DNA from 2 places in the Edwardsiella sp. EA181011 genome. Region 1 is predicted to be linked to the other one. Evidence: predicted binding sites of a transcription regulator. Region 1 holds the regulator's gene; the other holds the start of a gene.
The links. Region 1 encodes PhoB, which activates phosphate uptake and scavenging genes when phosphate is short. Its sites were predicted from a motif close to CTGTCATAAAACTGNCNNAT; they were not measured.

Region 1 (6,125 bases):
GCGCCGCGCATCCGCCTGCCAGGTATCGACGACCTCCAGTTCCAGAGTGTCCCCCTCCCGGCGCAGCAGCTGGTAGCGCCCGTGCAGGCGCATCAGCTGGCGGTTGGCCAGATAGACCAGGTGATCCAGCGTCAGCCCCTGGGCAAACTTGCGGAACTTGTCGCCGCTGCTGGAACCGATCAGCTGATTGAGGTAGCTCCAGTCCTGATACGCCCGTTCGCGCTGAGCTATCTCGGCCAGCCAGCCCCGCTGGCTGTGGCGTCGCTGGGTGTCGCTGTGCAGCTGCTGCTGCAGTTCGCCCTGCTGCAGGCTGTGCTGGCGCAGCTGCTGCGTCAGCGCGCTACAGCGCTGCTCCAGCCATGGGTCGGCGTCGTCGGTGTGCAATTTCTGCGGGCGGGCCGCTTCCCCCTGGGCAACGGCCTGCTGCGCCAGCGCCAGCAGGGCCGCGCTTTGCTGGCGTTGGCGCTGGGCGTCGTCGCGCAGCGCCGTAAGCTGCCGCTGCTCCTCTTCCGTTAGCATCGCGGCCAGCAGAGCGGCGGCGTCGTCAAAGGGGGAGTCGGCCAGCGCGGCCTGCCAGCGCTGGCGCAGCGGCAGCAGGCGCTGGGTCAGCGTCTGCTGCTGCTGGCGGGCGGCGTTCAGCTCGCCCTCCAGTCGCTCATACTGCTGCTGCCAGCGCTGACTCTCCGCCAGCGCGGCGCTCTGGCGCTGCTCCAGCGCCTGCTCCTGGCGCAGCAGCTCGGCCTGAACGTCCGCGATCGGGCGGCCGTCGAGCAGGGCGCGCCGCTGGGCCAGCAGAAGGGCCCGCTGTTCATCCAACGCCTGGCGCTCGTGCGTCAGCGCCTCGTGGTGCCGCGTCTGCGTCGTCAGCTGCTGTTGCAGCAGGTGTAGCTGCTGCTCTACGCTGAGCGACTGGGTCTGCAGCTGCTGGTGCTGCTCCTGCGCCTGCTGCCAACGCTGCCACTCGTCGCGCCGCGCCGCCAGCCAGCGTTCGCTCTGTGCGGCGTCGGGCGCCGTCAGTCCGCCGGCGGCCAGATCGTCGTTTATCTGCTGTGTCAGACGCTGCTGCGCCTGTTCGGTCTGTTGCCACTGGAGCTCGCACTCCGCGCGGCGGGCCTCCTGGGTTTGCAGCGTCTGCAGCAGCAGGCTTTGCACATGCTGCTCCTGGCTCAGTCGCCCGCTGGCCTGGGTCAGGGCATCGCGCGCCAGCTGCAGGCGCTGTGCCCGGGCCTCTCCCTGGGCCTGCAGGCTGTCTAGCTCGCGGCGCCGCTGGGCGCAGCGCTGCAGGTAGTCGGCGAGGGCCGTCTCATCCTCCAGCGTCAGGGCTAGCCCCAGCGCGTCACAGCTCTGCTGCCAGCGCGCGCGCTGCTGGGCCAGCGTCTGCTGCAGCTGCTGGGCTTCGCTGTCCAACTGGGCGCACTGCGCCGTGGTATGGGCCACGCGTTCGCTCAGCGCGCCGCCCTCCCGTCCCAGGCGCTCGACCTCCTGGCTGAGGCGATCGCGGCGCCGTTGGCTGTCGCTGAGTGCCGGGGGCTGGTAGCTGGCCGCCAGCGGGTGATCGCGTGCGCCGCACAGCGGGCAGGGCTCGCCCTCGCGCAGGCTGGCGCGCTCCGTCTCCAGGCTGATCAGTCGCATCTGCAGCGTTATCTGCTGCTCCAGATCCTGTAGGTGCTGGCGCTTGTCCGCGTACTGACGCCGCTTCTCCGCGAGCTGCTGCTCCAGGATCAGCCGCTCGCGCTGCAGCGCGCCATCGCGCGCCTGCAGCGCCTGTATGCGGGCCATCTCCTGCAGGGCCAGCGGCTGCAGCGCGATCAGCTGCTGGCGATCGTCATCGCCTTGCTGCAGGGTCGTACGCGCCTGCGTGACCTGTTCGGCGGGGTGGTGGCGCTGCCACGCCAGCAGCTCGGCCTCCTGCGTCTCCAGCGTCTGACGCAGGCGCTGCTCGTCCTGCTGCAGGCCAAGCAGGGTCTCCTGGCGCGCATCGCGCTGGTGGCACAGGCGTTGTATCTCCTGCTGCAGCCGCTTCCGTTCGGCGGTCAGCCGTAGCCCGTCGTCGCTGAGTACGCCGCGGCGTTCCAGCAGCATCTGCCAGCGCGGCAGCCGTTCGCCCCACAGGGCGTGCTGCCGGTCGGCGTCCAACTGCCGCTGCAGCGTGGCCTGCTGCTGTCGCTGGGCCGTCTGCTGCGCGCTGAGCTGCTGTTGCTGCGCCTGCAGATCCTGCCGCTGGCGCTGACTCTCCTGCCACTGCTGCGACAGCCGCTGCTCGGCCTCCTCCTGTTTGCCCAGCGCATTGTCCAGCGGCAGCACCCGCTCGGCGATCAGCGCCTGCGTTTCGTCACGGCGCTGGCGCAGCTGCTGCCAGGCGAGCTGGGCCTGCTGTAGCGCCTGCTGCAGCGGATCCCGCTGGGCGGCCGCCGTCTGTAGGCGCGCCTCCAACTGCTGCTGTTGGGCGTCTGCCTGGCGCAGATCCTCCTCGGCCTGCGTCAGGCTTTGGTAATACGGCCGCAGCCGCAGCGCAGGTTCGGCGTGGGTCAGTTGCAGCAGCTGCGGCTGAAGGGCGAGCCAGTGTTGCTCGGCCTGTGCGGCCTGCGTCTGCGCCTGGCTCAGCGTCTGGCGCCGCTCCTGCTGGTGCCGTAGCCAATCCTGCTGTTGCTGTGCCTGCGTCAGCTGGGCGCGCAGCGTCTGCTCCTGCGCTTGGGCGTGGCTCAGACTGGCCTGCAGCGCCTCGCGCTGGGCCTCGCTAAGCAGCTCAACGCCGGCGGCGCGCTCGCGCAGTGCATCCAGATCGCTCTTGGCCTGCTTAAAGCGGGCGAAGACCGCCTCGGAGAGGCGCCCGTAGATCTCGGTACCGGTCAGCTCCTCCAGCAGTTCGGCGCGTTTGCCCGCATCGGCGTTGAGGAACGCGGCGAACTCTCCCTGCGATAGCATCATCGACTTGGTAAAGCGGCCAAAGTCCAGGCCGGTCAGCTCAGCGATGGTTTTTAGCTTATCGCTGATTTTATCGCACAGGATCGTACCGTCATCCAGCCGCGCTAGCTCGGCGCGTATCGCCTGCAGCTTGCCGTCGGGGCGGTTGTTAGCGCGGCGCTGGCTCCAAAAGGCGCGGTAGCCTATCCCCTTTACCTCAAACTCCACCTCGGCCAGGGACTCGGCGGTGCCGCGGGTCATCAGCTCATTCTGGCTGGCGGAGATGGTGTCCAGACGCGGGGTTTGGTGGTACAGCGCCAGGCAGATGGCGTCCAGCAGGGTGGTTTTTCCCGCGCCGGTGGCGCCGGTAATGGCGAACAGTCCGCTATCGCAGAAAGGGGGGGCGCTGAAGTCAATTTTCCACTCGCCGCGCAGCGAGTTGATGTTCTTAAAGCGTAGGCTGAGGATCCTCATGCCTGCGTCTCCTCTGTATCGGGGTCCTGCGTTATCTCCTGCAGCACCTGCTGGAACAGCCGCTGCGCCCGCGCCTGTTGCTGGGGATCGCTCTCCTGCTCCAGCGCCAGGCGTCGGCTAAATACGTCGTCGGGGGTCAGCTCGCTCAGGGTCTCGCCGGCCTGCATGGTCAGGGCGCGCTGGCGCTGCTCACGGCTGCGCCGCAGCAGCAGGATCTCCACCGGCAGCGTCTCCGCCTGCTGCTGCAGCGTGCGTTCGCTTTCGCTGAGCCAGCCGTCGCTGTCGATCTCGATGTCCAGCCAGACCGGCTTGTCCGTCGCCAGGGGGCGCAGGGCCTCCATGGCCGCGCCAATCTCCGCCAGCGAGCCCTTGAGCAGGCGCATCGGCTGGCTCTGGGGGACGGGCAACTGGGTTATCTGCGGCGCGCTGCCATAGGCTAAGGTCACCAGGCAGACGCTTTTGCTGCTGCCCAACTCGTCAAAGCTCAGGGGGATCGGGGAGCCGCTGTAGCGAATATGCTCCGCGTGACCGACCCGCTGCGGGCGGTGAATGTGTCCCAGGGCGATATAGTCTGCCGGGGGAAAGGCGCTGGCCGGCAGGGCATCCAGCGTGCCGATATAGATATCGCGCACCGATTCGGAGCCGCTGACGCCGACGGTGGTCAGGTGGCCGGTGGCGACGATCGGTAGCGGCTGCGCCAGCGAGGCCTGCAGCGCCAGCGCACGCTGATACAGGGTGTGGTAGTGATCGCTGATGGCCTGCTGCAGCGCCTGCTGCTTCTCCGCGGCGGACTGGCCGGCGCGGCTTTGCAGCAGGTCGCGCGGTCGCAGAAAGGGAACGGCGCACAGGATGGCGCCGGGGCTGCCGTCGCGTCGTCGCAGCAGCAGCGGCGCATCGTCGGCGTGGGCGCCTGCGATCACCTGGGTATGCAGGCAGGCCAGCAGCTCGCGGGACTCGTTGAGGGTCGCCACCGAGTCGTGGTTACCCGCCAGGACGATCAACTGACAGCCGCGCCCCTGCAGCGCCACCACAAAGCGGTTGTACAGCTCGCGGGCATAGCTGGGCGGCGTTCCGGTATCGAACAGATCGCCGGCCACGATGATGGCGTCGGCCTGCTGCTGCTCGGCCTGCAGCAGCAGCCAGTCGAGAAACACACGGTGTTCATCGGCGCGGCTTTTACCGTAGAAGTGCTGGCCAAGGTGCCAGTCGGAGGTATGGATCAGACGCATGGTGTCCCTTGCTTGGCAACGGGGGCGCGCCCGCGGCGGCGGGCGGAGGATATGGTGGCCAGTATACCCGGCGCGGCAAAAGGGCGCCAACCCGTTGGCCGCCGCGGCTGGGGGGATCTCTTTTTTTTCATAAATCTGTCATAAAAATGACGCATAATTGCAGCGGATGACAATTAACCGGGAAGTCAGTATGACCATACGCATTTTAGTCGTAGAAGATGAAACGCCCATCAGGGATATGGTGAGTTTCGTTCTGGAGCAGAACGGCTATCAGCCGCTGGAGGCGGAGAGCTATGACGGTGCGTTAAGCCAGCTGTGCGAGCCTTACCCCGATCTGATTCTGCTGGACTGGATGCTGCCCGGCGGCTCGGGTATCCAGCTTATCAAGCAGCTGAAGCGGGAGCCGGCGACCCGGGATATTCCGGTGATGATGCTGACGGCGCGCGGCGAAGAGGAGGATCGGGTGCGCGGCCTGGAGGTGGGCGCCGATGACTATATTACCAAGCCGTTTTCGCCCAAAGAGCTGGTGGCGCGGATCAAGGCGGTGATGCGGCGCATTTCGCCGATGGCGCTGGAGGAGACCATCAACCTACAGGGGCTGAGCCTCGATCCCGTCTCGCACCGGGTGATGGCCAATGACATCGCGCTGGAGATGGGGCCGACCGAATTTAAGCTGCTGCACTTCTTTATGACTCACCCTGAGCGAGTTTACAGCCGCGAACAGTTGCTCAATCATGTCTGGGGCACTAACGTGTATGTGGAGGATCGTACCGTCGATGTCCACATCCGTCGTCTGCGCAAGGCACTGGAGGGCAGCGGTCACGATCGCATGGTGCAGACCGTGCGCGGTACCGGCTACCGTTTCTCCGCCCGTTTCTGATCGGCGACGGAGTTCTGACTGTGTTAGATAAACTCTCCTGGAAGACGCTGCTGTCTGAGCTGCTGCTGTGCTGCGTGCCGGCGCTGCTGCTCGGCGCGCTGTTCGGCTATTTACCCTGGTTTTTACTGTTGGCGCTGTGCCTGCTATTGATGTGGCACGGCTGGAATCAGCTGCGGCTCTCCCACTGGCTGTGGGTGGATCGCAGCATGACGCCGCCCAGCGGGCGCGGCAGCTGGGAGCCGCTGTTTTACGGGCTGTACCAGATGCAGCAGCGCAATCGGCGGCGGCGGCGTGAGCTGGCCTTGCTTATCAAACGGTTCCGCAGCGGGGCGGAGTCGCTGCCCGACGCCATTGTGATGCTGACCGATGAGGGCAACATCTTTTGGTGTAACCATCTGGCGCAGCATCTGCTGGGGTTCCGCTGGCCGGAGGACAATGGGCAGAATATCCGTAATCTGCTGCGCTATCCCGAATTCAGCCGCTATCTGGGCACCGCCGACTACGCCCGGCCGCTGACGCTGCACCTTAACAGCGGGCGCTATATGGAGTTTCGCCTGATGCCCTACAGCGAGGGGCAGATGCTGATGATCGCGCGCGATGTGACTCAAAAGCGTCAGCTGGAGGGCGCGCGGCGCAAC
Region 2 (6,125 bases), 1.4 Mb from region 1:
GGCGATGATCGGCGCCAGGGAGAGGGAGAGCAGCGACCCGATGTTGATGGACATGTAAAACAGAGTGAAGGCGCCATCCAGGCGCGGATCCTTCGGCGGGTAGCATTTGGAGAGCAGACTGGCCGGGTTCGCCTTGAACAGGCCATTGCCGACGGCGATGGTACCCAGGGCGATGAAGATCATCTCTGGCTTCAGCAGCGACATGCCGGTCATAAAGTAGCCCAGCGCCAGCACGATAGCGCCGAGCACCATGGTGCGCTTGGTGCCCAGCAGATGGTCGCCGACGTAGCCGCCGATAGAGATCAGGCCGTAGACCAGCGCGGCAAAGGCGCCGAAGGTGATGAAGGCCTGCTCCTGAGAGAAGCCCAGCTGTTTGACGAAAAAGACGGCCAGAATGCCCTGTACGCCGTAATAACCGAAGCGCTCCCACAGCTCAACGAAGAAGATCATGAAGAAGGGCTTGGGTTGGTGAAGTAAACCGGGCGCGGTGTTGTTCATTGTGGTTGATCTCGGATTATTGTTATGTCGTGAAAAGGGTCGGCGTGGCCTGTCACGCCACGATACCGTGAAATAGAATGCCATTTTATAAGCAGATGGGCTGCATTAAATGCGGCATGTACGGCTATTTTATAGTTTATTGTTTTGAAATGGCGCGAATTTGGTGGCGGATCACACTATCCTGATGGGCGGGGGATACGCTGCGGCCAAAATAAAAAACGCCGGCGCGTAGAGACGCGCCGGCGTGGTAAAGAAAGCGTGGAACGAGCGACGTGACGTTAGTCGTCCTCTTCATCCTTCAGCGGAACGATCAGCATGTCGATATGAACGGTATTAATCAGCTGGCGGGCGGAGGACATCAGCTTGCTCCAGAAGTCCTGATGGTGGCCGCACAGGACTAAGTCCATATCGTATTTCTTGATGGCATCCACCAGCACCTGACCAAGATCGCCGCTGCCGCTCAGGGTTTCGGTAATCGGATAGCCTGCGTTTTGCGACAGTTCGGTCAGCGCATGGTGCGTTTCATCGGAGATGCGTTTTTGCATATCGCCCAGGTTAACGTCGATCAGGCCGGTATACAGATCGGAATAGTTGACGTCTACGTGGATCAGCGAAACCTTGGCATCGTAGGGGCGTGCCATGGATACGGCTTTTTCGACCAGTATGTTACTTTCCGGGGAAAGGTCTACAGCAACCAGGATGTGTTTATAAGCCATAAGATAGCTCCTTCCTAAAGCCGATTAACGGTGATGACAGGTTTCGTCCGCCCCGGTGGGTGCGCTGGCGATGCCTGTATATTAGCACTGTCCGGACAGCGAGATGTGTCGTGCGGCTCACAGGGTAGTTTTTTGTATGACCATCCCGGAGAAGACCGTGACCGGAGTCAGTTGTAAACGGCGCCCCGTGACTGCAGGAGCGTGCCAGGTAATATAATTAACCCATTTTTTATAAGGATAGCCGCAGGGTAAATCAAGCACTGTTTCCCTATTACGTGGAAAAGTTGATTTATCCCCGGAATCCCCATGCCTATGGTGCTATTTTTGTGGCTGATTTCGCGAATATATAATGAAATCTATAACCTATAGCGTAGAGAACTCCGGCGTGCCACGCGATATATAAATAATTTTTGTGATCTCTGTACGGGTTGCCGCCAGATTTCCTACACTAAGAACTGGAGACCCCGCACGCCGGGGCTCGCCGTCTCTTCATAACAACACCGTGGGCCGGGGCGAGTCAGCTGTGCCGGCGTTGTCTGTCTGGATAGGGCGTCCACGGCAGGGAGGTTACGCCGTGAGGATGCCGGGAGGGGAAACCATGATTAATACCGTCGCGTTATTTTGGGCGTTGTTTATTGTGTGCGTGGTCAACATGCTGCGTTATTACTCTTCCCTGCGCGCCCTGCTGGTGGTGCTGCGCGGCTGCGATCCGCTGCTGTACCAGTACGTGGACGGCGGCGGCTTCTTTACCAGCCACGGCCAACCCAGCAAACAGCTGCGCCTGGTGCGCTATATCTATGAGCGCCGTTACTGCGATCACCATGACGGGGAGTTTATCCGCCGCTGCGAGCGTCTGCGCCGTCAGTTTATGCTGACCAGCGCCCTGTGCGGGCTGGTGGTGGTCGCGTTGATTGCGCTGACGCTCTGGCACTGAGGGGAAACGGGCGTTGCCTAATGCCTGGGATTGTTATAGGGTGGAGAGGAACTTTTCATGATGGATTCGATGACCATGTCAACCCAGCGTCGCCTGCTAAACCTACTTCTTCTCCTTAGCACCTAGGGCGGCCTGCGCACACCATTCATTCTTTCAGGGCCGCCGGATGGCGGCCTTGTTGCAGATACCCTCAAGACGAACTCCGGCGATCCGTAATTCAACCGGAGCGATGTTATGAGTCAAATGTTAGCCAGTGGCCAGACGGCCGCCCGCGGTCCCCAGTGGTCATCGCGGGTGGGGCACATCCTGGCCGCCGCAGGATCGGCGATCGGTATCGGCGCCATCTGGAAATTTCCCTATGTGACGGCCACCAACGGCGGCGGAGCGTTTCTGCTGCTGTTTCTGCTGTTTAGCTTTACTCTGGGGCTGGCGGTGTTCATGGCAGAAACGCTGCTGGGCAGCCATAGCCGCCAGAGTGTAGTGAAGGCGTTCAGTCAGATGTGCGGCCGCCGCTGGGGATGGGTGGGTATCCTGGGTATCGTGACCAGCGGATGTATCTATAGCTTTTACAGCGTGGTCGGTGGCTGGACCGTCGGCTATACGCTGCTGGCCGGCGCCGGCCGCTTGCAGAGCGGCGATGCGTCTGCGCTCCAGGCGCTGTTTAGCCGCTACATCAGCGATCCCTACTGGCCGGTATTGACCCACCTGCTGTTTGCCGCCCTGACCGGCTATGTGGTGCTGGGCGGCGTACAGCGCGGCGTCGAGAAGGCGGTGAAGGTCATGATGCCACTGCTGCTGCTGATCATGGTGGCGCTGATCGCGATCGGCGTGACGCTGCCGGGCGCCGGTGCCGGCCTGCGGATGTTCCTGCAGCCCGACTTTAGCCATCTGAGCGGGAAAAGCGTGCTGGATGCGCTGGGCCTGGCCTTTTTCTCCCTGTCGGTGGGGCTGGGGATCCACACCACCTATGGCGCCTATCTGCCGGACAGCCGCGGCGTGGCCCGCTCCAGTCTGTGGGTGGTGGCGCTCTCTTGCCTGGTGTGCGTGTTGGCCGGGCTGATGATTTTTCCCGCGCTGAGCGCGGCCGGGCTGGACCCCAGCGCCGGGCCGGGGTTGACCTTTATGACGATGCCGGTGTTCTTTTCCCATCTGCCGTTTGGCAGCCTGTGGGCACTGGCGTTCTTTGTGCTGCTGCTGCTGGCGGCGCTCTCCTCGTCGATCTCCCTGCTGGAGCATATCGTGGCATTTGCCTGTGGACGCTGGGGGTGGTCGCGGCGTAACGCCACCCTGCTGGTCAGCGCTGGCATCATGACGGCGGGGATCCCGGTGACCCTCTCGTTTGGGCCGCTGGCGCGCTACACTCTGGGTGGGCGTACTCTGTTCGATTGGCTGGACTTTCTGACTTCTAACCTGATGATGCCGCTGTTCGCCATCGCGATCTGTCTGCTGTTTGGCTGGTCGTCGCGCCTGGAGGCGCTGCTGCCGGAGACGTTGCCGGCGCACTGGCGTCACGCCCTGCGCTTTACCTGGCGCTACGCCGCGCCGCTGTGCATTGGGGTTATTCTGCTGCATGGCGTGGTGTAAGGCGCGGACGCATGCGGCCCAGCGCCTATCGGCCAAAAAAAGCCCGCATTCGCGGGCTTTTTTATCGCTTAGCGGGCCGTTAGACCACGAAGGTGAGCGCCAGCCAGTACAGCAGGCTGGAGATGATGATCGCCATGGGCAGCGTCAGCACCCAGGCCAGCAGGATGTTCTTCACCGTTTTGCCCTGTACGCCGCCGCCGTCGACCAGCATGGTGCCGGTGACCGCAGAGGAGAGTACATGGGTGGTGGAGACAGGCATCCCGGTGTAGCTGGCCACGCCGATGGAGACCGCGGCGGTCATTTGCGCGGAGACCCCCTGCGCGTAGGTCATCCCTTTCTTCCCGATCTTTTCGCCGATGGTGGTGGCGACGCGACGCCAGCCGACCATGGTGCCCAGCGACAGGGCGAGGGCAACGGCGACGATGATCCACATCGGAGCATATTCCACCGTTGCCAGCAGATCTTTGCGCAGATCGGTCAGGAAGCGCTTATTGGTTTCGTTGGTTTCCGGCAGCTTGGCTACCTTACCGGCCGTGTCGGCGACGCACATCAGCAGGCGGCGCATATGGCTGCGCTGATCGACGCTCAGCTGATCGTAGCTTTGCAGATCGGTCAGCATACCCTGCGCGCTGGCGATGGCGACCTGGGCCCGGGCGGGGTCGCAGTGGAAGATCTTGCTGCCGTTGGCCTCTTCGCTGGCCGGGACTTCCGGCTCCGCGCTGATGACGTGGCTCAGCTCAGCTTGATGCTGACGATAGTACTGGTCCAGGTGGGTAATGGCATCGCGCGTGCGGGCAATATCGTACCCCGTCGCGTCCATGTTCATCACGAAACCGGCCGGGGCGACGCCGATTAGCACCAGCATCAGCAGACCGATCCCTTTCTGTCCATCGTTCGCACCATGGGAAAAGCTGACGCCGATAGCCGATACGATCAGGGCGATACGGGTCCAGAACGGCGGCTTGCGTTTGCCATCGATCTTTTCACGCTCGGCCGGCGTCATATGAATACGGCGACGTTTTTTGGTTCCGCTCCAGTAGCGGCGCAGCATCCAGACGATCAGACCGGCCAGCAGCAGGCCGACGATCGGCGAGATGATCAGCGAGAGGAAGATCTCAATCATCTTCGGGATGTTCAGCGCATCCACCACGGAGGTATGGGTCATGAGCGCGTTGGTCAGCGCGATGCCGATGATGGCCCCGATCAGGGTGTGGGAGCTGGAGGCCGGCAGGCCGAAATACCAGGTTCCCAGGTTCCAGATGATCGCCGCCAGCAGCAGGGAGAACATCATGGCCAGTCCATGGGCGGAGCCCACGTTCAGCAGCAGGTCGGTCGGCAGCAGGTGAACGATGGCATAGGCCACGCTCAGGCCGCCCAGCATGACGCCGAGGAAGTTAAAAATACCGGACATTACCACGGCGATCTGCGAGCGCAGGGCACGGGTGTAAATCACGGTTGCGACCGCGTTGGCCGTATCGTGGAAGCCGTTGATGGCTTCGTAGAACAGCACAAAGAGCAGCGCGAGGACTAACATTAGGCCAGTATGGAAATCTAGCCCTGCAAAGAGATGTAGCATATGCGTTACGCCAGTTTGTGGACATGAACGCGGCGCATTATCGGCGAGAAGACTGGGTGGGGAAAAGTAAAATATGACGTTTTTTTGATTTGTCGGCGGCAAAAGCGGGCGGGAAGTTAAGACTACTCTTAGTATTTCATAAAGTTATAAGAATTATGCTGCTAAAAATATTTTATAAGCTGATGGGGTTTTCTATGGCATTTCCTTGTTTATCAGCACCATCCCGGCGTATTTTTACCCGAGCAATCGCGGCACGCTGCGTGATATGGCAGCGCGCCGCGGGGGTTAGAACCACTGACCGAAGCGGTGAATATAGAAACGCTTCATCAGCTGCGTCAGGATGCAGTAGCTCAGCAGGATGGCGACCAGCCACGGGAAGTAGGTCAGCGGCAGCGGCTGCAGGCCGATAAAGTGTCCCAGCGGCGAGAAGGGAATATAGATCCCGAGCGCGATGATGATTCCGGTAGTCAGCATTACTGGCAGGGCGGCGCAGCTCTGAATGAACGGGATCTTCTGGGTGCGCAGCATATGCACGACCAGCGTCTGCGACAGCAGTCCCTCGATGAACCAGCCGGACTGGAACAGCGACTCATGAGTAACGCTGTTGGCAGAGAACACATACCACATCAGGGCGTAGGTGGCGATATCAAATAGGGATGAGGTCGGCCCGATCCACAGCATGAAACGGCCGATGTTTTTGGCGTCCCACTTCCGCGGTTTACGCAGAAACTCCCTGTCCATCCGGTCCCACGGCAGGCTCATCTGCGACAGATCGTACAGCAGGTTCTGCAGCAGCAGTTGAATGGCCAGCATCGGT

Region 2: the regulator PhoB is predicted to act here: its motif matches at 5,314-5,333, upstream of pitA (inorganic phosphate transporter PitA).

What each region holds. Positions count from the first base shown of each region.
Region 1 covers NZ_CP011364.1:3,345,338-3,351,462, reverse strand. Annotated here, with positions in the region: gene QY76_RS14840 (AAA family ATPase) at 1-3,378, opposite strand, end outside; gene sbcD (exonuclease subunit SbcD) at 3,375-4,607, opposite strand; gene phoB (phosphate regulon transcriptional regulator PhoB) at 4,798-5,487, shown strand; gene phoR (phosphate regulon sensor histidine kinase PhoR) at 5,508-6,125, shown strand, end outside.
Region 2 covers NZ_CP011364.1:828,126-834,250, forward strand. Annotated here, with positions in the region: gene dtpB (dipeptide/tripeptide permease DtpB) at 1-498, opposite strand, end outside; gene uspA (universal stress protein UspA) at 777-1,214, opposite strand; gene uspB (universal stress protein UspB) at 1,813-2,148, shown strand; gene QY76_RS03735 (sodium-dependent transporter) at 2,383-3,732, shown strand; gene pitA (inorganic phosphate transporter PitA) at 3,812-5,308, opposite strand; gene mgtA (magnesium-translocating P-type ATPase) at 5,594-6,125, opposite strand, start outside.